3 regions of the Corynebacterium occultum genome follow, and region 2 is predicted to be linked to each of the others. Evidence: riboswitches for the same ligand, from Rfam matches in the RefSeq annotation. Region 2 holds a riboswitch; each other region holds the start of a gene.
The links. A riboswitch is a leader RNA that binds a small molecule or an ion and turns the genes downstream of it on or off. The one in region 2 is predicted to bind thiamine pyrophosphate.

Region 1 (7,438 bases), 1.2 Mb from region 2:
ACCTCCGCATCACCCAGATGCGCCCCGAGCAAAGCCATCGCCGCCTCATCCGCCGGGAAAAAACGACGCAGCACATGCGGATCGACGATCGCATTATGAAGATGCCCCAAGCCATGCCGGGACCAACGTTCCCGGGCACGATCCCTGCCCTGCGCCACCCGATCAGCGATCACCGCAGTGGATTCCGCGTCATCGGAACTGATGACCGCACCCCGACCACTGATACGCACCCGAATATCGAGGCGATCCCGCAACGGCCCGGAGAGATTATCCAGATAGGTTGACCGTTGCCGGGGGGTACAGCGACAACGGTGGGCCTCCTCCGCTGCGCAGCGGCAGGGATTCGCCGCCAGAACCAGCTGAAACTGGGCCGGGAACAGCACTTCCCGGCGGGATCGCAGCAGGCGGACAAAACCCTGTTCCAGTGGGGTCCGCAGACCGTCGAGAATAGCCGCCGGAATTTCACTGGCCTCATCAAGGAAGAGCACCCCATGATGTGCCAGGCTCACCGCACCCGGCAGCGGATGTCCGGAACCTCCTCCGAGCAGTGCTGCCCGGGTGATGCTGTGATGCGGGGCGATGAGGGGTGCTCGCCGGATTGCGCCGCGGAAACCGGAGCCCGCTACGGAGTGGACTGCGGAAGTCTCGATGACCTGCTCCGGGGTCAGGGGTGGTAACAATCCCGGTAGGCGGGCCGCGATCATGGATTTGCCGGAGCCCGGTGGGCCTGTCATCAACATGTGATGCCCGCCGGTGGCTGCTACCTCAGCGGCGAAACGGGCTTCCTCCTGCCCGGCGATATCGGCCATGTCCGGGATCTTTTCAGCATGGCCGCCTTCCTCATCGTGATCGACCCCGGGTAGCTCAGCCATCACGGTGGCCCAGCTGTAGACCGCCCGCAGACTGGGAGCCAGCAGCACCTCCACCCCATCCAGCAGGGCCGCTTCCGCAGCGTTTCCCGGAGGCACCAGAACCCGGACGAAACCCTGTTCTCTGGCCGCGAGAAGCCCCGGCAGAATCCCTGGGACGGTCTTGATCGAACCATCCAATCCAACCTCCCCCAGCAGGAGGGTTTCGCCAAGCCGGATGGCCACCTCCGGGTCCTCATTCCGGGCGGTCAACACCGCCATGACCATCGCCAGATCAAGGTGGGAACCCGATTTTGGCAGGGAGGCCGGCGAGAGGCTGAGGATGATCTTGGACCGGGGCCAGTCCAGACCGGAGTTCATGACCGCGGTCCGCATCCGGTCTCTGGCCTCATTGATGGCGGTGTCCCCCATGCCGACGATGTGGGTGCCGGGCAGGCCTGGCCCGATATTGGCTTCAATGCTGACGATGTCCGCCCTCACCCCGGTCAGCGCGGTGGTGAATGTTCTGCCGAGTGCCATCTCAGATCCCCTCGATCAGGTCGATATGGAAGCCGCCCTGTTGATTCGACACCAGCAGCATCACATCAAAACGGATGTTCACCCCTGCTTTAGCGGGGCCGCTCCGCTCGCCGAGCCAGCGGGCAGCGGCGGCCCGGATGCGGCGTCGTTTAGCGGGGGTCACGGACTCCGCACCACCGAAATCCAGGGTGCTGCGTGTCTTCACCTCAATGAAGACGCAGGTGCCATCAGGTTCGCGGGCGATGATGTCTATCTCCCCGATCGGATAACTGATGTTGCGGCCGATGATCTCCGCTCCCCGCTCCCGGTAGAAATCCGCCGTGTAGGCCTCCCCTTGCTTCCCCAGCATCACTCTTCTGTTGTGCTGATCCCCCATGGATATTTCCCCCTTGATCTCTACCTGCTGTTGAATCTGTCTTCTTCAAGATCATCCAGCGGCCATCGGGTTTCAAGGGGGGAAAATAGACAAGGGCCATGTCTGTGGATAAACATGGTCCATCCACAGACATGGCCGGGTGACAGTTGCCACCAGAGCTTTCCTCGACTAATCCGGCATGATCAGATCCGGCTTGTCCAGCTCCTCAATATTGACGTCCTTGTAGGTGATCACCCGGACATAACGGACGAAGCGAGCAGAACGGTACATGTCCCACACCCAGGCATCCGACATTCGGACCTCGTAGTAGACATCACCGCCGTTATTGTGCGGGATCAGCTCAACCGCATTAGCGAGGTAGAAGCGTCGCTCGGTTTCCACGACATAGGAAAACTGGCTGACGACATCGCGGTACTCACGGTAGAGCGACAGCTCGACCTCAGCCTCATAATTGTCGAGTTCTTCAGCGCTCATGACCTGCCTTCCCTTCGTTGCCCGTCCTGTTCACGGGTCGCCCCATCCTGTTCACGCAGCCATTCCTGATGAGACTGCGCCACATTCGCATAACTATATCTGTGCTCGGGGGAGCCGCCGTGGCGGCGCACCGCAGCCATATGGGAACTACTCCCATAACCCTTGTGCGAAGCCAAACCATAAGCGGGATAGCGCCCATCAAGTTCCACCATATAATCATCCCTGGTCTGCTTGGCCAGAACACTGGCTGCGGCGATACATCGGGCAGCCGCATCACCGCCGATCACCGGCAGGCTCGGAATCCCCAGCCCCGGTACCCGCATCGCATCTGTGAGGACATACCCTGGCCGCAGCTCCAAGGCGGCCACCGCACGCCGCATCCCGGAGATATTGGCGTGCTGGATGCCCCGGGAATCAACCTCCCACGCGGAAATGGAGATCACCGACCAGGCCAGGGCCTTGTTCTTGATGATCGGCATGAGTTCCTGCCTTAACTTCGCACTGAGCTGTTTGGAGTCAGTCAAGCGATCCAGTTCCGGGATTGGCCTGTCCGGGAGGATGCAGGCCGCAATGGTGATGGGACCGCAACAGGCCCCACGGCCAGCCTCGTCCACCCCGGCGACCGGGCCCAGTCCCTGCCGGGAGAGCGCAACCTCATAGGTCCGCAGCTGTTTGAGTCGACGCACCCGCACCATGGGGATCAAGAAACCTGTTCCTGGGAGGGGTCAGTCCTGGATGTCCGGGTCATCCACCCCGCCGATACGGCCCAGCGGGAAGATGATGGACTGAACCTTGCCGCGGATATTTTCCTCCGGAATGGTGCCCTGATACTGGTCGCCGATGTGGTAGCGCGAGTCCATGGAGTTGGTGCGGTTATCGCCCATCATGAAGTAGTGGTTCTCAGGCACCGTGAGCGGACCGAAGTAGTTACCCCCGCACTCCTCAGAACCGGTGTTCGGGTCCACCGCGAACTGGGCCGGCTGGAGGGTGTAGGAATCATCAACCTGGGCCCCGTCAACCATGATCCCGGGATCTCCTGCCTGGCAGGACACCGTCTGGCCACCGGTGGCGACAATGCGCTTGACCAGGTTGTTCTCATCTGGGGCGACGAGCCCCACGTAGGAACCAAAGTTCTGCAGACCCCGGATCACGGAGTTCTCCGAGCGTGGGGAAATATAGGCGGTGTTCCAGGATTCGGTGCCTTCGTAGACCACGACATCACCGGGCTCCGGATCGGAGAGGGCGTAGGAGATCTTGTCCACGAAAATACGGTCACCGGTGCAGCCCTCACAACCGTGAAGGGTGGGTTCCATGGAGGCAGAGGGGATCAGGTACATCCGGCCCACAAAAGTCTGGAAGACAAAAATGAGCAGCAGGGTCAGGACAATGACCACCGGCACCTCGATGTACCAGGGGGTGCCTTTCTTTTCCGGCTCCTCTTCCGCCCCGGTTTCCTCCGCTTTCGCAGAGTCCGCGGAAAGTGCCGGGCTATCCTCGTCCCGATGGTTTTCGGGCACCGCGCCCCTATTCTGGTCAGCGTTCAGGCCACCGGGTTGGCCGGCTGGGTTCGGGCGGGATGAATCAGTCACGCCTGACAACTCTAGCAGGCACCCTTTCCCCTACCCGCCGCAACATGGCCCGCGTCGATCCGGGGAGGGGTGGGCGTCGCAAAGCACGGCCTGAACCGGGGGGATATACCGGAGCAGGCCTGGCGGACCGGAAAAACCACCCCGGGCAGCGAGAAAATTCGCTGCCCGGGGTGGTCCAGGTCAAAGCTTCAGACAAACCTCCGGAAGAGGTGTGAAATCAGCGCTTCTCCTTGATCTTCGCTGCCTTGCCGCGCAGTTCGCGCAGGTAGTACAGCTTCGCACGACGGACATCGCCGCGGCGGATGATCTCGATCTTTTCGATGTTCGGGGAGTGAACCGGGAAGGTACGCTCGACACCGATACCGAAGGAAACCTTACGGACGGTGAAGGTCTCGCGGATGCCGCCACCCTGGCGACGGATGCAAACACCCTTGAACAGCTGGGTACGGGTGTTGCTGCCCTCGATGACCTTGACGTGGACGTCAAGGGTATCGCCGGGGCGGAAAGCCGGGACGTCGTCGCGCAGCTGTGCTGCATCAATCTTGTCGATGAGGTTCATATTTAAACAATCCTTATGGTTGCACTGGAAAGAGGAGCCTGGCGGCACTTCCCCTGCTGGGGCGCTCGGCCGGTTCATATCCGAAACAGGTATGCAGCTGAGGTCCCCGAACGGGCACGCACAGTCAACCTCGATATTGTGCCATGTTTTTCCAGTCAGACCAAAATCCGCCGCCCCAGGTTCAGGACAACGGATCATCGACGGGGCGAAATGTCTGAATGTGGGTGGCAGCACACCATGGTCCCCGAACTTTTTCACAGCGCCCCCACCCCCACTTCCCCACTTTCCCGTGGCCAGTCTTGAGCGGGTTGTTCTACACTGTGCCTCGACCCCCACGGGTGCCCGAGGTATCGGGCTGAGATCGCGCTGCACCACCCCCGCGCGGGACCGTTGAACCTGTCTGGTTAGCACCAGCGGAGGAAGCGAGGATCATGGCGCAGATGCCCGGATCACCCCTCAGTTCCCGCGAACCTGCGGAGCACACCAGGCAGGACCTTTTACCGGCTTCCTGGAGGATGATTTCCTTGCCCGTGCACGGCTCTGAGAAAACACTTGATCTACGCTGCTATGTCGTCACCGGCACAGCAGATCACCGCCGCACCGTTGAAGTGGCACGGGCAGCGGCGGCGGGCGGGGCCGGAGTGATCCAAGTTCGCTCCAAACCGATCACCGCCCGGGAACTCGGCCGACTGGCTGAGGAAATCGCCTATGCCGTGGCCTCCCTCGGTTCCGGTACCCACGTGCTTATCGACGACCGGGTGGATGTCACGGCAGCACTCATGCGGCGCGGAGTGCCGATCCACGGGGTCCACCTCGGCCAGCAGGATCTGCCGGTCCGGGATGCCCGGGAACTGCTCGGCCCGGCAGCGATCATCGGCCTGACCACCGGAACCCTGGAACTGGTACAGGCGGTTCACCGGGTGGCGGATGTGGTGGACTACATCGGGGCCGGCCCCTTCCGCCCCACCCCGACCAAGGACTCCGGCCGTCCCCCGCTCGGCATTGCGGGTTATCCCCCACTGGTGGCGGAATCTCCGGTGCCGGTGGTCGCGATCGGGGATGTCACACCGGCGGATGTGCCTGAGTTGGCTGTCACCGGAATTGCCGGGGTGGCGATCTCTCGGGGTTTCATGGAGGCAGCGGCCCCTGACGTGGTGGCAGCAGAGGTCCTCGCGGGTTTTATGGCTGGGCGGAGTGATCAGAAATGAGGGAGAGACAGACTGGGCGGATGATCGTGATCGGTGGTGGTCTGGTTGGCCTGGTGACCTGTTTCGAGTTGAGCGAACAGGGTTTCCAGGTCACTCTGATTGACCCGGAGCCGGCCTCCGGGGCCACCCATTATGCCGGCGGCATGCTCGCCCCGATCGCCGAGGTACAGTACCGGCAGGAAGCACTCTTTCCCCTGATGCTGCAGGCAGCGGCACTCTATCCGGACCTGATTGAGCGGGTCTCCCGGGCCAGCGCATCACCCATTGATTATCGGCCCCGGGGAACCCTGGTGGTGGCAGCAGATCGAGCGGACGCCAGGCACCTGCAGGAGCTGGGTGACTACCAACGGCTCCACGGGATGTCCCCGGTGGAGCTGAGCGTTACCCGGGCCCGCCGGCTGGAGCCAGCTCTTTCCCCCCGGATCAGCGGAGCAGTGAGCATTCCCGATGACCATCAGGTCTCTCCCCGACTCTTCGCGGCCGCACTTCTGGATGTGCTGAAGCAGCGTGGGGTGAAGATCATCAGGGAGCGGGTCAGGCATCTGGAGGGAGCTGATCCCTGCCTCGCGGTGCACACTGAAACACAGGTCATCGAAACCGGCGACGCCCAGGTGATCCTGGCCAACGGGCTGGGTGCCGCCCAGGTCAGCGGCTGGTATACCCAAGACAATCCCCTGCAGCTGCGACCGGTGTACGGCGACATCATGAACCTCCGGGTACCTGAATATCTACGCCCCTTAAGCGAACGGGTGATCCGGGGTTTTGTTGAGGATCGTCCCGTCTACCTGATCCCCCGCTCCGATGGCACCCTCACCCTGGGTGCCAGCAGCCGGGAAAATGACAGTGCCCTACCCAACGTCGGGGCGGTGCATGAGCTGCTGCGTGATGGGATCCGACTGCTGCCCGGGCTGGAGGAATGCGAGCTGCTGGAGGTCGGGGTCGGGGCGAGGCCCGGCACCCCGGATGATCTGCCCTACCTCGGCAGGGTGGGCAGGAACCTGATCATCTCCACCGGTTATTTCCGGCACGGCATCCTGCTCTCTGCCCTCGGTGCCCACGCAGTGGTGGACCTCCTGCTGGGGAAGAAGTTGCCAGCCGGGGTGGATCTGACCGCCTGCGACCCTTGGCGGCACGTCGGTGGCAGCGCACCGGCTGCACACTCCGGGGCTGCGCAGCACCCTGGAACCCCTCCCTTTTGAACACATCCCCAACACCTCCCCACAGGTTTTTTCGATGCCAAGGAGCACTTTCATGAAATACACACTTAATGGTGAAACACAGGACACCACCGCAGCCTCCCTCAGCGTCGCTGAGCTGGTGCAGTCCCTGACCGGATCCGAGAACCCGAGCGGGGTGGCGGTCGCCGTCAATGAGAACGTCATTCCCCGTTCCGCCTGGGATCGCCAGGTGGCCGAGGGCGATGCGGTGGACGTGCTCACCGCGGTCCAGGGAGGTTGATCCCCCCGATGCTGAAAATTGCTGACCGGACCTACGATTCCCACCTGATCATGGGAACCGGTGGGGCAAGCTCCCAGGAATTACTTGAGCAATCATTGAAAGCCAGCGGTACGCAGCTGACCACGGTGGCCATGCGACGTCATGCCGCCGGCACCCGCTCCTCCGGTGAATCCGTATTTGAACTGCTCACCAGGCTCGGCATTGATCTGCTGCCCAATACCGCAGGATGCCGGACCGCCCGGGATGCGAGGATCACCGCGAAGTTGGCCCGGGAGGCGCTGGGCACCAACTGGGTGAAGGTGGAGGTGATCGCCGATGAGCACACTCTGCTGCCGGACACCACAGAACTACTCATCGCCTGCGAGCAGTTGGTCGCTGATGACTTC
Region 2 (7,438 bases):
GGAGTTCGAGTTCCAGATCGAGGTCGGCATGGTCGGCATCAATGTCGCCATCCCGGTCCCGATCGGCGCCTTCTCCTTCGGTGGCTGGAAGGACTCCCTCTTCGGTGACACCCACATGTACGGACCCGAGTCCTTCAACTTCTACACCCGCCGCAAGGTGGTCACCTCCCGCTGGATGCTACCGAGTGAGTCCCAGATCGAGCTCGGCTTCCCCACCAACTAGACCACCAACTAGACCACCGAAGAAGCTGAAGGAAGAACCCATCATGTCGAATTTCACCGCCGCCGACGGCCGCCACATCTACGAGACGGACCGCTCGCATGTCTTCCACTCCTGGTCCGCCCAGGACAAGGTCACCCCGCTGCCGGTCTCCCACGGTGAGGGCGCCACCTTCTATGACTACGACGGCAATGCCTACCTGGATTTCTCCTCCCAGCTGGTCAACCTCAACCTGGGGCACCAGCATCCCCGCCTGGTGAAGTCCATCCAGGATCAGGCAGCGAAGCTGGCCACCATCCAACCGGCCTTCGCCAATGACGCCCGCTCCGAGCTGGCCCGCCTGCTCACCGAGGCGGCCCCCGGCAACCTGAGCCATGTCTTCTTCACCAATGGTGGCGCCGACGCCAATGAACATGCGGTGCGCATGGCACGGCTGCACACCGGGCGGAAGAAGATCATGTCCGCCTACCGCTCCTACCACGGCGCCACCGCCACCGCGATCAGCCTGACCGGTGATCCGCGCCGCTGGCCCAATGATCCGGGCGATGCTTCAGTGCTCCACTTCTTCGGTCCCTACGCCTACCGTTCCCCCTTCTGGTCCGAGACCCCGGAGCAGGAGAGTGAGCGTGCCCTGGCCCACCTGGAGAACCAGATCATCCTCGAGGGTGCCGGCACCATCTCCGCCATCATCATCGAGACCGTGGTGGGCACCAATGGCATCCTGGTGCCGCCCCCCGGTTATCTGCCGGGGGTTCGTGCCCTGTGCGATAAGTACGGCATCCTCTACATCGCCGATGAGGTGATGGCCGGTTTCGGCCGCACCGGCACCATGTTCGCCATCGAGAACTTCGGGGTGGAACCGGACCTGATCACCTTCGCCAAGGGCGTGAACTCAGGTTATGTCCCGCTCGGCGGCATCATCATCAGTCCGGAGATCGTCGACACCTTCCGCGAGAAGGCCTACCCGGGTGGTCTGACCTACTCCGGCCATCCCCTGGCCTGCGCGGTGGGGGTGGAGACCTTCGCGGTCTTCGCGGAGGAGAAGATCCTGGAGCGCACCCAGGACCTGGGGCAGCGCGTGGTCCGCCCCCGCCTGGAGGCCATGAAGGAGAAGCACGACTGTGTCGGGGAGGTCCGCGGTCTGGGACTGTTCTGGGGGATTGAGCTGGTCCGGGACGAGGAGACCCGCGAACCGCTGGTGCCCTTCAACCCCTCCCCGGAGGAGAACCAGCCGATGCTGGAGTTCGCCGCTGCCTGCCGCCGGTCCGGCCTCTGGCCCTTCACCCACTTCAACCGGGTGCATGTGGCACCGCCACTGATCATCAGCGAGGAGGATCTCAACCGCGGCCTAGACATCATCGACGCGGCACTGGATGAGCTCGACGCCTACGCCACCCCGACGCTTCAGGCGGCAAGCATCAGCTCCTGAGCACACCTGCGGCAATGATCTCCCCGGTCATTGCCGCTTCTCGACGCCCTCATCACCCCGGGGTCGCAGGAGCGGCTGAACTTTCCCCCTCCGAAACAACTGTTTCCCATGCTCAGAGGCCTGAAATGCACCAGCTGAGAGCAACCTTTGCCGGATACCCCCATATATGGCAGGCTGTAGAGGTTTTCTCTTAAATCAGTTGCGGGTTGTCCGTCTGAACATGATCCTGTGAAAGGTTCGCTCCACCCCATGGAACCCCAAATAAATAACTCGACCTCCCCGGCACCGCAGAAGTTGCCACGGGAGGTCGTCATTGTGCTGGCGGTCCTGGTCATCTCCGCGATGATCATGATCCTCAATGAGACCATCCTTTCGGTGGCCCTCCCCTCCATCATGGAGGACTTCCAGGTGCCGGAAACCACCGCCCAGTGGCTGACCACCGGTTTCATGCTCACCATGGCGGTGGTCATCCCCACCACCGGTTTCCTGCTGGACCGTTTCACCACCAAGACGATCTTCGTCACCGCCCTGCTCTTCTTCACCGTGGGCACCTTCATCGCGGCCCTGGCCCCCACCTTCGCCATCCTGTTGGGGGCCCGCATCATCCAGGCGGTGGGTACCGCCCTGGTGATGCCCCTGCTGATGACGGTCACCCTCACGGTGGTCCCCCCGGAGCGTCGGGGCGCGATGATGGGCATCATCTCCATCGTCATTTCGGTGGCCCCGGCGCTCGGCCCCACCGTCTCCGGTTTCATCCTCAACTCCCTGAGCTGGCACTGGCTCTTCTGGATGATGCTGCCGATCGTGCTGGTCGCCCTGGTGGTGGGCACCATCCTGATCAAGAACATCGGGGAAACCAGAAAGTCCCCGCTGGATGTGCTTTCGGTGCTGCTGTCCGCCCTCGCCTTCGGTGGTCTGGTCTACGGACTCAGTTCCATCGGCGCCATCCTCAACGGGGAAGGTGGCATGGCGATCATGATCCTCATCATCGGTGTCATCTCCCTGGTGGTCTTCGGTTGGCGTCAGATCCAGCTGGGCAAACAGGGCCGCGCACTGATGGACCTGCGCCCCTTCCAGATCCGGAACTTCACCTTCTCCCTGCTCGCCATCCTGCTGGCCTTCGGCGCCATGCTGGGTACCGTCATGGTGCTGCCGATCTACCTACAGAACTCCCTGGGAGCCACCGCCCTGGTCACCGGCCTGGTGGTCATGCCGGGTGGTCTGATGCAGGGTCTGATCGCGCCTTTCATCGGGCGTTTCTATGACAAGGTGGGCCCCCGCCCCCTGCTGATCCCCGGCGCCGTCATCCTCGCCGCAGCAGCCTGGTCACTGACCCTGCTGGGTAGTTCCACCCCGATCTGGCTGGTGGTTGTCCTCCATGTGGGCTTCTCCCTCGGCATGTGCCTGATGATGACTCCCCTGATGACCACCGCCCTGGGTTCCCTGCCCAAGCAGCTCTACGGTCATGGTTCCGCCATCCTCAACACCCTCCAGCAGCTGGCGGGTGCCGCCGGTACCGCCATCATGATCGCGGCCCTGTCCTTCGGCACCCTGCTGGCCAGCGACTCGGGTCTCTCCCAGACCGCGGCCGTGGCCTCCGGTGCGCGGGTGGCCTTCATCGCCGGTGCCATCATCGCGGTGCTGGCCCTGGTTGCCTCCCTCTTCGTCACCCGGGTCCGGGAGGAACCGAGCTCCGCACCCGCCCCTTAATGCAAGGTGCGGGGAGCTCCCTCCACATGGGCACGGAGGGTCTCCCGAATCTCCGCCCGATCCCCACGGCGGATGCACTCCACCAATAACTCATGGTGAGTGCAGAGGAGCGCATCATCATGACGGTGGTGTTGGGTGGCTGCGAGAACAAGAGTCATCTCCGCTTCCATCACCGGCCAGAACTTCATCATGAAGGAGTTGCCGGAGGTCTCCCAGACCCCACGGTGGAAAGCCATGTGCGCCTCATGACGCCCCAGGGAGTCGGGGTCACGCATCTGCTCGAGGTAGGTGGCCAGGGTTGCGTCAAGCACCGCCATCCGCTTCCCCGTCGCGTCAGCCAGGATGGCATCGATGGCGGCCATGTCATTGACCAGGCGCACCGCAGCCAGCTCCCGCACCCGCTCCGCACTGACCTCACTGACGCGGTAACCCCGGTAGGCCTCCTGCACCAGGTAGCCATGTCGGGCGAGCTGGTTCAATGCCTCCCGCACCGTCGGGCGACTCGTGCCGAGCCGCCGGGTCACATCCGCCTCGATGATCCGCTCCCCCAGGGAAATTTCCCCCAGCACGATCCGACGTTTCAGATCATCAATGATGCTCTGCCGCCGCTGTGTGTTAGCGGACGCCACCACCTGGGTACCGCCGGCTGGTTCCTTGCCTGCCATACGAAGGTTCCTTCTTCCCTGCTTTCGGAATGCCTGCCCATTCTCCCACAATGCAGCCCCGGAAAAGCCCGATTCTCCTGCTCTTTTGGCCCCCTATCGCTGTCGAGGGAATAGCCATAGAATTTTGTTATGGCGATCATCTACAACACCGCGACCACGCTCAACGGTTTCCTCGCCGATGAGCACAACTCCCTGCAATGGCTTTTCGACGTCCCCGGCAGTGAGGAAGCCGAGCAAGAGATGGACACCTTCCTCGCCGGGGTTTCCGCCCTGGTGATGGGATCCACCACCTATGAGTGGATCCGCCAGGAAATGGACCTGCTCAACCACCCCGAAAAATGGCGTGACACCTACGGCGACCGACCCACCTGGGTGTTCTCCTCCCGGGAACGTGAAATCCCCGAAGGCCTGAACATCCAGGTGATCAACAGTCCCGTGGTCGACGCCCTGGACCAGCTCCGCGCCTCAGCCGCCGAATACAACCCGGAGGGTGATATCTGGATCATGGGCGGCGGCGAACTGGCCGGCCAGTTCCTCGACGCCGGGGCCCTGGACCGCATCACCTTCACCATGGCCCCGGTATTCCTGCCCTCCGGGGCTCCCCTGCTACCCCGCCGTGTGGAAAGCCTGCGCCTGAATCTGGCCGAAATGAAACAGTCCGGGCGCTTCATGGAATTCACCTTCGACATCAACCAACCCCCTGAAGGGTGATTTCCTTAACGAACACAACAACCTGAATGCTATGGTCGCGACAGTGACACGGGGTGCCTTCCCGAGGATGGCTGAGAACACACCCGTTGAACCTGATCCAGTTAGCACTGGCGAAGGGACTGTCCGCGCTGCCGCATATCCATACCCTCCCCTGGATCTGTGTGCCTTCTCGGTGGACTCCCCCCTCGCCACCAGCAGAAAGGCAGCACAATGAGCAACGCTCTCCACACCCCCATCTCCGAGCAGGTCGTCCTGGTGACCGGTGGCGCCCGCGGCCTGGGTCGCCGCATCAGCGAGGCATTCCTCAAGGAGGGTGCCCGTGTCATCATCAACTATCACGGTAGTAAGACAGCCGCCGAGGAGCTCGCCGCCGCACACCCCGGCCGTGCCCTCGCCCGCCAGGCTGATGTCAGGGACCGTGCGGCCGTTGATGCCCTGATCGCCCAGGCCTCCCAGGAGTTCGGCGCCCCACTGACCACCGTGGTCAACAACGCCCTGGTGGACTTCTCCTTCGACGGTGACGCCCGCCCCAAGGCCGAGGACATCAGCTTCCGGTGCTTCTCCGAACAATTCGAGGGGGCGGTTGGCGGTGCCCTCAACACGGTGCAGGCCGCCCTGGATGATTTCGGGAAAGCCGGTTTCGGCCGCGTCATCAACATCGGCACCAATCTCTTCCAGAACCCGGTGGTCCCCTACCACGACTACAACGCCGCCAAGGCCGCCCTGCTTTCCCTCACCCGCTCCCTGGCCAAGGACCTGGGTCCGCGCAAGGTCACCGTCAACATGGTCAGCGGTGGCCTGCTCCGCACCACCGACGCCAGCGCCGCCACCCCGGAACCCGTCTTCGACGCCATCGCCGCCGGAACCCCGCTCGGCTCGGCCACCACCCCCGAAGAGCTTGCCGACGCCGTGCTCTTCTTCGCTTCCCCCTGGTCCCGTGCCATCACCGGCCAGAACCTGATCGTCGACGGCGGACTGGTCATGAACTGATGGGCACCCCGGAAAAGAAACAGATCCACCTCAACCTCTTCGCCTTCGCCACCGGACATCACACCGCCGCCTGGCGGGCCCCTGACTCGGTCATCGAAAAACTCGGTGACATCTCCTATTGGGAGGAACTCGCCCAGACCGCGGAACGTGGCCTGCTGGACGCGGTATTCCTCGCCGATGGCCAATCCGCCGGGCTCGGGGGCATAGCCAACGGGCCGGGCTGGTTCCTCGAACCCATCACCACCCTGACCGCCATGGCCCGGGCCACCACAAAGATCGGGCTGGTCAGCACCATCTCCAGCACCTTCTGGCAACCCTTCCACGCCGCCCGCCTCCTGGGCAGCCTGGACCACATCTCCGGCGGACGGGCCGGCATCAACGTGGTCACCTCCATGACCGATGAGGAAGCCCGCAACCACGGGATGGAGCACCTCCCGGCACACCCGGAACGCTACGCCCGAGCCGCGGAATTCATCGAGGTCATCCAGAAACTCTGGGACTCCTGGCCGCGAGATGCGATCCACGCGGATCGTGCCGGGATCTACACAGACCCCGCCCAGCTGCAGGCCATCGACCACGAGGGGGAGTTCTTCGGGGTGGCTGGCCCATTGAATCTGCCGCAGTCACCCCAGGGCCGACCGGTGCTCTTCCAGGCCGGGGCCTCGGAACCCGGAAGGGATCTGGCAGCCCGGCATGCAGAGGGCATCTACGCCGTGGCCTGGGACCTGACGATGGCCCGGGAGTACCGTGCGGATATCCACCGCAGGGCCGCTGCGCTGGGACGGGACCCGGATCGGATCACGGTGATGCCCGGCCTGGTCACCTATGTCGCGGAGACTGAAGCAGCCGCCAGGCAGAAGCAGCGAGAGCTCAATGAGCTGCTCCCCGTGGGGGATTCCCTGCATCAACTGGCCTTCTTCATCGGTCAGGACACCTCCGGGTGGGAACTGGATGAGGCGGTGCCGGAACTTCCCCTGCTTGAGGAGTTCAGGGGCCCGAAGGGGCGTTATGCCACGGTGCTGCGCATCATCGAAACCACCCGCCCCACGGTCCGGGAGCTGCTGGGATACCTTGCTGCCGGTGGTGGGCACGCCACTTTCATCGGCACCCCGGAGCAGGTGGCTGATGAGATCGAGCGTTGGGTGGATGGCGGCGGGGCCGATGGATTCAACCTGATGCCACCTGCCCTGCCCAGCGGGATCGAGGACTTCGTGGACCTGGTGGTCCCGGTGCTGCAGGAACGCCGACGTTTCCGCACCTCCTATGAGGGCGACACACTCAGGTCCCACCTCGGGGCTTTAACCCAGAAGTCTGCGCCACCCCACCCGCAGCACCGAATGCGGTAACGCCAGACACTCCCGCAGGAACATCGCCAACCTGGCGCTTCCGGGGGTCGGGGCGGACACCACCTCCACCGGGATGCCCAGGTGCCAGGCCCACAGCCGGGTGCGCAGCAGATGGAAGTCACTGGTCACCACCGTCCAGCAGGTGGTGTCCGGCAACAGCGCGTGGGCGTTCTCCAGGTTCTCATTGGTGCTGGTGGCGGCATTCTCCAGTCGGAGGATGCCAGAGTCGGTGCCGTGTTCGATCAACCAGTCCGCCATGACCTGTGCTTCCCCGCGGCCGCTGAGGACGCCGACCCCCGCAGCGTCGATAAGCGGTTGTGCGCGGCGCAGCCGCTCCCGCAGGATGGCGGAGGGGCGATCCCCGTCA
Region 3 (7,438 bases), 420 kb from region 2:
CCTGCGGGTCTCTGAAAATAATTTTCCTGCAGGAATGGAACTAAGGTGTCCCAGATCACCCCCTTAAGAGGGGGAAGATCACATCACAGCTCAGTGGGGCCAGCACCTTGTCCCGTGAATCCACCGGGAAGAAGCGTGCCTCCTCGATTTCCTCGAAGACCTCCGGCAATTCCCCCCCAGCGGTTCCGGGGCGAGGAAAACATCGCAGTCCACACCCATCTCGGCCTCATTCGCGGCCGGAGCATGGAATCTTCCGAGGTGATGGAGCTGCACCGGATCCAGATCAAGGCGCAGCTCCTCAGCGACCTCCCGTACCGCCGCACTCAAGGCAGATTCCCCCGGATCAAGTTTCCCGCCGACCAGCATGAAACTGCTGGTTCCACGCTTGCGCACACTGAGAATCTCACCCTGCCAATTGCGCAGCACCACCGCTGCGATTCTGATGTCCATCACGCCCCTCAGGGTAGACAGAGTTCAAGATCCACCCGGACTTGGCCCGGCCCCGCAAAGTGGCGGTCCTCCTGCTGCGCCCACATCTCCCACCAGGGCCGGTAGTCAGGATCGCGGCGCAAGGCGCGCTCCCGGCGCAGGGTGGCGGGGGCGTCGATACGCAGGGTGAGCAGGCCCCCCAGGTGTCGGGCCGCGCTTATCGACGCCGCGTTCACCGCACCCGCGCCCTCGACGATCAGGGACTGGCCCGGCATCAGGGGAACCCACTCCCCCGGCTGGTCCTGTGCCCAGTTCCAACGCCGGAAACCGGGTGCACGGGGATCCAGCACCTGGGTGGCGACCATCTCGCTGGCCGCCGCCAGACCACCCCACCCGGGATAGAAATCATCCAGATGCACCAGCTGGAAAGCAGTGTCCTCAGCCAGTTTCCGGGCCAGGGTGGTCTTGCCCGATCCGGAACGACCGTCGATGAGGATGGTGAACATCAGGCGCCGAGGAAACGGAAGGAACCGCTCCACACCGCAATACCGATGGCCAGGGTGGAGATCAGTGCACAGACCAGCAGCAGCACCGCGTCGCGGGCCCCGACGGTGGATTCCCGGGCCCAGGTGCGTCGACCGGAACCGAAACCGCGGGCCTCCATGGCAGTGGCCAGTTTTGCCCCGCGGCGCAGGGAAAGCACCAGCAGGCCGAAGGCCATGGTGAAGAAATGCCGGATCCGGCCCTGGTCCGCCACCCCACGGGAGCGCCTCGCCCGGGCCAGGGAATGCCAGTCAGAGCGGAAGAGTGAGGTCAAGCGGGCGCCAGCCACCGCACCGATGACGAAACGCTCCGGCAGTCGGGCCACCTGAGCCAGACCATCACCCAGGTCGGTGGGATCAACCTTGGCGGCCAGCACCATCACCGGCAGCCCCACCGCGAGGACCCGGACCATGATGGCGGCAGCCAGCTGAAGGGAGTTCTCGGTGACCTGGGCGAAAGCGAACTCAAAGAATACCTGCCCCTCGGGCCGGCCGTAGAGAGCCATGGAGATGCCGGCAATCGGGGCCGCCAGCAGAATCGGCCAGGAACGTTTGAGCAGGGTGGTCCAGCTGACCCCGGCCAGGGGCGCCAGCAGCAGAGTGAAACCCAGGGACACCGCCGCCGAGACCAGGTCCACGCTGAGCAACAGCGGGGTGGCCAGCAGGATCAGCGCTGCGATCCGGGTCACCGGGTTAATGTCGTGCAGCAGATTCATGAAACCTCCACACGGTGATCGCCCAGGGTGGCGATGAACGCCGGATCATGGGTGACCGAGAGGATCGTGGTGCCCTGATCGCTGAGTTCACGCAGCAGGGACACCAGTTCCCGGAAAGTCTCCGGATCCTGACCGAAAGTCGGCTCATCCAGAACCAGCAGCTTCGGTGCCGCCACCAGGGCGGTGGCCACCGAGAGTCGCCGCTTCTCCCCACCGGAGAGGGTGAAGGGATTGGCCTGGGCCAGGTGACTCAGGCGTAGACGGTGCAGAAGCTCTGCACTGCGCCCGGAGGCATCTCCCAACTTCATCACCTTCGGGCCGATCGCCAATTCTTCGGCGACGGTACGAGCCAGAAACTGGTGCTCCGGGTCCTGGAAAACCAGCCCGATCCGTTGCGCCAGGGCAGCCGAACGCCACTTATGCGGTGGAGTCCGCAAACCCTGGCGTAGTTCCTCGGCCAGCTCGAGGTGGCCCTGCCGGGGTGGCAGCAGGCCGGCCAAGGTCAGCGCGAGGGTGGATTTTCCCGCCCCATTGGGCCCGGTGATCACCGTGGAGGCGCCACTGGGCACCCGCAGCGTACGTGGTGGGCCCCACTGGGTTAGCAGATCATGGGCTGAAATCAAGGCCGGGGCCTGGGCGCGCTCCGGGCGGGCCGGCTCCAACAGCGGAGCCCCGGGCAGCTCCGCGGCACTGATTTCCTGAATCTGGCCATCGGACAACCGGAGGATGGTGTCCACCACCGGCAGCCAGAGTTCATGGCGGTGTTCGATGACGATGAGGGTGGCACCGGTCTGGGCCACCACCTGTTCCACGGCAGCGACGACCTCCCGCTGCCCCTGGGGATCCAGGTTTGCGGTGGGCTCATCGAGCAGGATCAGGTTGGCCCCCATGGCCATCACCCCGGCCAGTGCCAGGCGTTGTTTCTGTCCACCGGAAAGATGCGCGGTGGGGTGGTTCAAGGGCAGCTCAAGTCCCACCAGCTCCAGGGCACGTTCCACCCGGGGCCAGATCTCCTCCCGCGGCGCCCGCAGGTTCTCACAGCCGAAAGCCACATCATCACCGATCCGGCTGGCGATGACCTGGGAGTCCGGGTCCTGGAGGACCATGCCGACGGTGGGGGTGTCCGCGGCGTCGATAAGCAGGGTGCCCCGGGACTCGCCTTCCTCGGAGTCACCGAGCACCCCGCCGAGAGCGCTGAGCAGGGTGGATTTACCCGAACCCGAATTGCCGGTGAGCAGGACACGCTGGCCCGGCGCGATGTCGAGGTTCACACCCTGCAGTGCCGGGTCGCGGCGTGAGGCGTGCCGCCAGCCGAAGTCGTGGGCGCGCACTGCGGCGCCGCCCAGGAGGTTGCGGGTCATACCTGGTGTCGCAGTTCCCGCCCGACGGCGAAGCGGTCCAGTGCGCCGGTGGCGGCCAGTGAGCGGACCAGGATGAAGCCGAGGATGCCGGCGAGGATCAGTCCGGAGAGTGCGGTGCAGGCCAGGTAGATGAGGTTGAAGCTCAGGGACATGGCGAGGTTTCCGCTGGTGAACAGTTCCAGGATCACCGCGGCCACGCCGGCTCCGACACCTGCCAGCGCGGCCACCGGCAGGGTGAAGCGGCGGTAGAGGAAGGCGGCGAAGATGAGCTCGGCGCCCAGGCCCTGGGCGATGCCGGAGTAGAGGGTGGTGATGCCCCACTGGTTGCCGAGGGTGGCGGAGACGATGGCGGCCAGCAGTTCCACGAAGATGGCGGCTCCGGGTTTCCGGATGACCAGGCCACCGATTACGCCGCCCAGCAGCCACACGCCGGAGGCCAGGCCACCGAAGCCCGGGGTCAGGGCATCGAAGGCGGTGAACCAGGCGTAGCCGATGGAGTTCCATATCCAGAAGATCAGTCCGCAGGCCACGCCGAGCACGGCGGCGATGATGATGTCGATGACCCGCCAGGTGGGTCGTTTCGTTATGGCTGTGTTAGTCATGCTGTTCTCCCTAGCGCCGGCATTATCCGGATCAGGTTCAACGGTCGCCGTGATATGGCATCTCAGCCCGGACTTTCACCGGGCACCCGTGGTTATCAAGTTTTCCCCGTCAAGTGTAGTTCATCAGTGTCACCCCAAGCCATTCGCCCTGCCGACCGCTCCGCCCGGTTCCACACCCCGGTGGCGGCAGTTGGGGCGGAAAATATCCCCGCCCCAGAACCCCACCTGAGCAGCAACTTCAGTGTCGCCGGTCACATTGCATGGTCGTCCTCGATCTCATGGGTGAAGGAAAACTGGCACAGTGGGGTCATAGATCGACCAGCCTGATCTCCCCCCGAACAGCTGGCAAACCCTGGTCTGCCAAGAGGAGAACATCATGCGAATAGTCGTCATCGGAGCTACCGGCAACGCTGGCACCGCAGTACTGCGCGCCCTGAAAAACACCCCCGAGGTCACCTCCATCACCGGGATCGCCCGGCGATTGCCTGACACCACCGCCGAACCCTATGTTGACTGTGAATGGGTCAGCGTGGATGTGGGCGCTGAGGAAGCCGTCACCCACCTGAGCCAGGCGTTGGCGGGGGCGGATGCGGTGATTCACCTGGCCTGGCTGATCCAGCCCAATGACCGTCGGGAGTTACTGCACCAGGTCAATGTCACCGGCACCCGGCATGTCGCCGAAGCTGTCGCCGCCGCCGGGGTGCCTCATCTTGTGGTGGCCTGCTCGGTGGGATCCTATGCACCCGATGAAACCCGGGATGGTCTGCGCGATGAAAGCTGGCCGGCCACCGGCATCACCTCCTCGCATTACAGCAGTGACAAGGCTGATCAGGAGCGGGTGCTCGATGAATTCAGTGCCCAGCATCCCGAGATCATCGTCACCCGCCTGCGCCCCGGCCTGATCTTCCAGGGGGATGCCGGCGCCGAAATCCAGCGCTACTTCCTGGGGCCCAAGGTTCCGGTCCAGTTGCTCAAGGCCGGAAAGTTACCCACCCTGCCGCTGCCGAAGGGTATCCAGGTGCAGGCGGTCCACTCCGATGATGTGGCCCGCGCCTATGCTGCGGCTGTCGTCAAGCGGGCCCCCGGGGCCTTCAATGTCTGTGCCGATGACATCCTCGGCCCGCAGGAACTGGCCGATATCGTGGACCACGGTCACTTCGTCGAACTGCCCCCGGCACTGGTGCGGGGGAGCGTGAAGGCAGCCCACAAGTCTGGTGCGCTCGCCGCGGATGAGGGCTGGATCGACATGGCCATGCAGGTGCCGCTGATGGACAACACCCGGGCACGTACCGAGCTGGGGTGGGAGCCCCGGCACACTGCCGCGGAAGCCCTCAAGGAACTTTTCGAGGGCCTGATCAGCGGCCGGGGTGCACCCTCGGTGCCGCTGCGACCCCGCTCCGCGGAGGTCACCTCCCAGGAGCGTCCCGAGGTGCCGGAGCGCATTGACCGCGAACTCCTCGAGCTCTACCTTTCCGACCATCTCAGCGGTGCCACTGCCGGCACCTCCCGGATGGCCCGGATGGCCGATGATTTCGTGGACACCCCGGTTTTCCCGCAACTTTCCGCCGTGGCGGAGGAACTGCGGTGGGAACGCTCCTTCCTCAAACAACTCATCCACGACCTTGGTCTCAAACAACTGCCCTACCGGCAGGTGGTTGCGGGGGCGGCGGAACGTGTCGGCCGGCTCAAGGGCAATGGCCGTGCGATCAGCCGCTCTCCGATGACCATGCTGCTGGAGACCGAACTGATGCGCAGCGCAGTGGTAGGAAAGAGAGGCGGCTGGCAGGTACTGCGGGAACATGCCGCAGACCTCAACCTGGACCCGGAGGTCTTCGATGAACTCCTGGCCCAGTTGGATCGCCAGCTCAACGCTCTCGATGAGGTCCACGCCTACGCCCGAGCCAGGGCGTTGCGCGCGGACCGCGAGATATACCCCGATTAATTCACCCCGAAAGGAAAAGAACATGACCGACCCGAAGAACAACCAGAACAAGCCCGAAGATCAGGATGAGAACCTGGACAACCCCTCCACCGATGAGGAGAAGGTCCGGGAGCAGGAGGCGGAGTCCTTCCCCGCCTCTGATGCCCCCGGTAACTACTGATAGCCATGTCCCCACTCCCTGAGCCCGAGGCCACCGCCGAGGAGATCTCTCTCCTCGCGCGGCGGCACGGGTTCATCGTGGCTGCTGCGGAATCCCTGACCGGCGGGAAAATCAGCAGCCGTCTCTGTGCCGCCGAATCCTCCTCGGAGTGGTTCGCGGGCGGAGTGGTCTCCTACTTCAGCCGGGTTAAACGCGAGGTGCTCGGAGTTCCGGAGAACACCCCGGTGATCTCTGAGGCTGCCGTGAGTGCCATGGCCACCGGCCTGGCCAACCTCATGAAGGCGGACTCCACCGTCGCAGTTTCCGGGGCCGGTGGTCCCGAGGGGCAGGAAGGCAACCCGCCGGGCACCACCTGGATCGCGGTTCAGGTTCGCGGTCAGATCCACACCGAACTGCACCACTTCCCCGGTGCCCCCGAGGATATTCTCGCCCAGACCGAGTCTCACGCACTCCACCTGTTGCACCAGACCATGGTGGAAAACTCTCATCCCGACAACGCCCCTCATTAAGGAGCCGAAGATGAAAGCACTGACCTGGCAAGGAAAGCGAAAAGTCAGCGTAGAAACCGTCCCCGACCCAGTCCTGCAGGCCGATAACGATGCCATCATCGAGGTCACCTCCACCGCCGTCTGTGGTTCTGACCTGCACCTCTATGAGGTACTCGGCCCCTTCATGGATCCCGGTGACATCATCGGCCATGAACCGATGGGAAGGGTGGTCGAGGCCGGGACTGGCAGCAACCTCAAGGAGGGTGACCGTGTCGTGGTGCCCTTCACCATCTCCTGCGGTTCCTGCTGGATGTGCGCCAAGGGACTCTACTCCCAATGTGAAATCACCCAGGTCAGGGAATACGGCTCCGGAGCCCGGCTCTTCGGCTACTCCCGGCTCTATGGCTCCGTGCCCGGTGCTCAGGCCCAGTACCTGCGGGTCCCCCACGCCGACTTCGGCCCCATCAAGGTCGGTGATGAACTACCCGACCACCGTTATCTCTTCCTCAGCGATGTGCTGCCCACTGCCTGGCAGGCCGTGCAATACGCCGATGTCGGGGAGGGTGACACCCTGGCGGTCTTCGGTCTCGGCCCCATCGGCCAGATGGCCGCACGTATCGGCCGTCATCTCGGGGCCCGGGTCTTCGGTATCGACCCGGTTCCGGAACGTCGCGACATGGCTGCCCGCCACGGCATCGAGGTCTTCGATTACGGGGAGGACACCAATGATGCGATCCGGGACACCACGGCAGGCCGTGGGCCTGATGCGGTGGTCGACGCCGTGGGCATGGAGGCGCACGGCTCCCCCGTCGGCAAGCTCGCCCACCAGGCTGTGGGACTGCTGCCGGATGCGATCGGCCGAAAAATGATGGAGCATGCCGGGGTTGACCGCCTGGCGGCCCTCCACTCCTCCATCGACCTGGTTCGGCGGGGCGGGACCCTCTCCCTCTCCGGGGTCTATGGCGGCGAAGCCAGCCCCATGCCGCTGCTCACCCTCTTCGACAAGCAGATCCAACTGCGCATGGGCCAGGCCAATGTCAAGAAGTGGATTGATGATCTCTTGCCCCTGGTCGAGGATGCGGCAGATCCGCTCGGGGTAGATGATCTGATCACGCACCGACTTCCCCTGGATCAGGCACCCGAGGCCTATGAAAAATTCCAGAAGAAACAGGACGGCTGCATCAAGGTCGTGCTGGAT

Region 1: linked by a shared signal. The riboswitch ahead of COCCU_RS08870 (thiamine phosphate synthase) and the one ahead of COCCU_RS03120 (3-oxoacyl-ACP reductase) in region 2 are both predicted to bind thiamine pyrophosphate.
Region 3: linked by a shared signal. The riboswitch ahead of COCCU_RS14635 (ECF transporter S component) and the one ahead of COCCU_RS03120 (3-oxoacyl-ACP reductase) in region 2 are both predicted to bind thiamine pyrophosphate.

The regions. Positions count from the first base shown of each region.
Region 1 covers NZ_CP046455.1:1,899,120-1,906,557, forward strand. The annotation lists gene COCCU_RS08840 (YifB family Mg chelatase-like AAA ATPase) at 1-1,388, opposite strand, end outside; gene COCCU_RS08845 (YraN family protein) at 1,390-1,764, opposite strand; gene COCCU_RS08850 (DUF2469 domain-containing protein) at 1,933-2,238, opposite strand; gene COCCU_RS08855 (ribonuclease HII) at 2,235-2,933, opposite strand; gene lepB (signal peptidase I) at 2,964-3,827, opposite strand; gene rplS (50S ribosomal protein L19) at 4,045-4,386, opposite strand; TPP riboswitch at 4,711-4,825, shown strand; gene COCCU_RS08870 (thiamine phosphate synthase) at 4,902-5,594, shown strand; gene thiO (glycine oxidase ThiO) at 5,615-6,793, shown strand; gene thiS (sulfur carrier protein ThiS) at 6,846-7,052, shown strand; gene COCCU_RS08885 (thiazole synthase) at 7,061-7,438, shown strand, end outside.
Region 2 covers NZ_CP046455.1:657,124-664,561, reverse strand. The annotation lists gene COCCU_RS03145 (CoA-acylating methylmalonate-semialdehyde dehydrogenase) at 1-223, shown strand, start outside; gene COCCU_RS03140 (aspartate aminotransferase family protein) at 267-1,649, shown strand; gene COCCU_RS03135 (MDR family MFS transporter) at 1,899-3,359, shown strand; gene COCCU_RS03130 (GntR family transcriptional regulator) at 3,356-4,024, opposite strand; gene COCCU_RS03125 (dihydrofolate reductase family protein) at 4,154-4,735, shown strand; TPP riboswitch at 4,775-4,872, shown strand; gene COCCU_RS03120 (3-oxoacyl-ACP reductase) at 4,946-5,725, shown strand; gene COCCU_RS03115 (LLM class flavin-dependent oxidoreductase) at 5,725-7,071, shown strand; gene COCCU_RS03110 (YdcF family protein) at 7,024-7,438, opposite strand, start outside.
Region 3 covers NZ_CP046455.1:1,077,997-1,085,434, reverse strand. The annotation lists gene COCCU_RS05135 (NUDIX hydrolase) at 91-450, opposite strand; gene COCCU_RS05130 (nucleoside/nucleotide kinase family protein) at 459-935, opposite strand; gene COCCU_RS05125 (energy-coupling factor transporter transmembrane component T family protein) at 935-1,687, opposite strand; gene COCCU_RS05120 (ABC transporter ATP-binding protein) at 1,684-3,048, opposite strand; gene COCCU_RS14635 (ECF transporter S component) at 3,045-3,650, opposite strand; TPP riboswitch at 3,641-3,750, opposite strand; gene COCCU_RS05115 (NAD-dependent epimerase/dehydratase family protein) at 4,027-5,592, shown strand; gene COCCU_RS05110 (hypothetical protein) at 5,615-5,752, shown strand; gene COCCU_RS05105 (CinA family protein) at 5,758-6,261, shown strand; gene COCCU_RS05100 (zinc-dependent alcohol dehydrogenase) at 6,272-7,438, shown strand, end outside.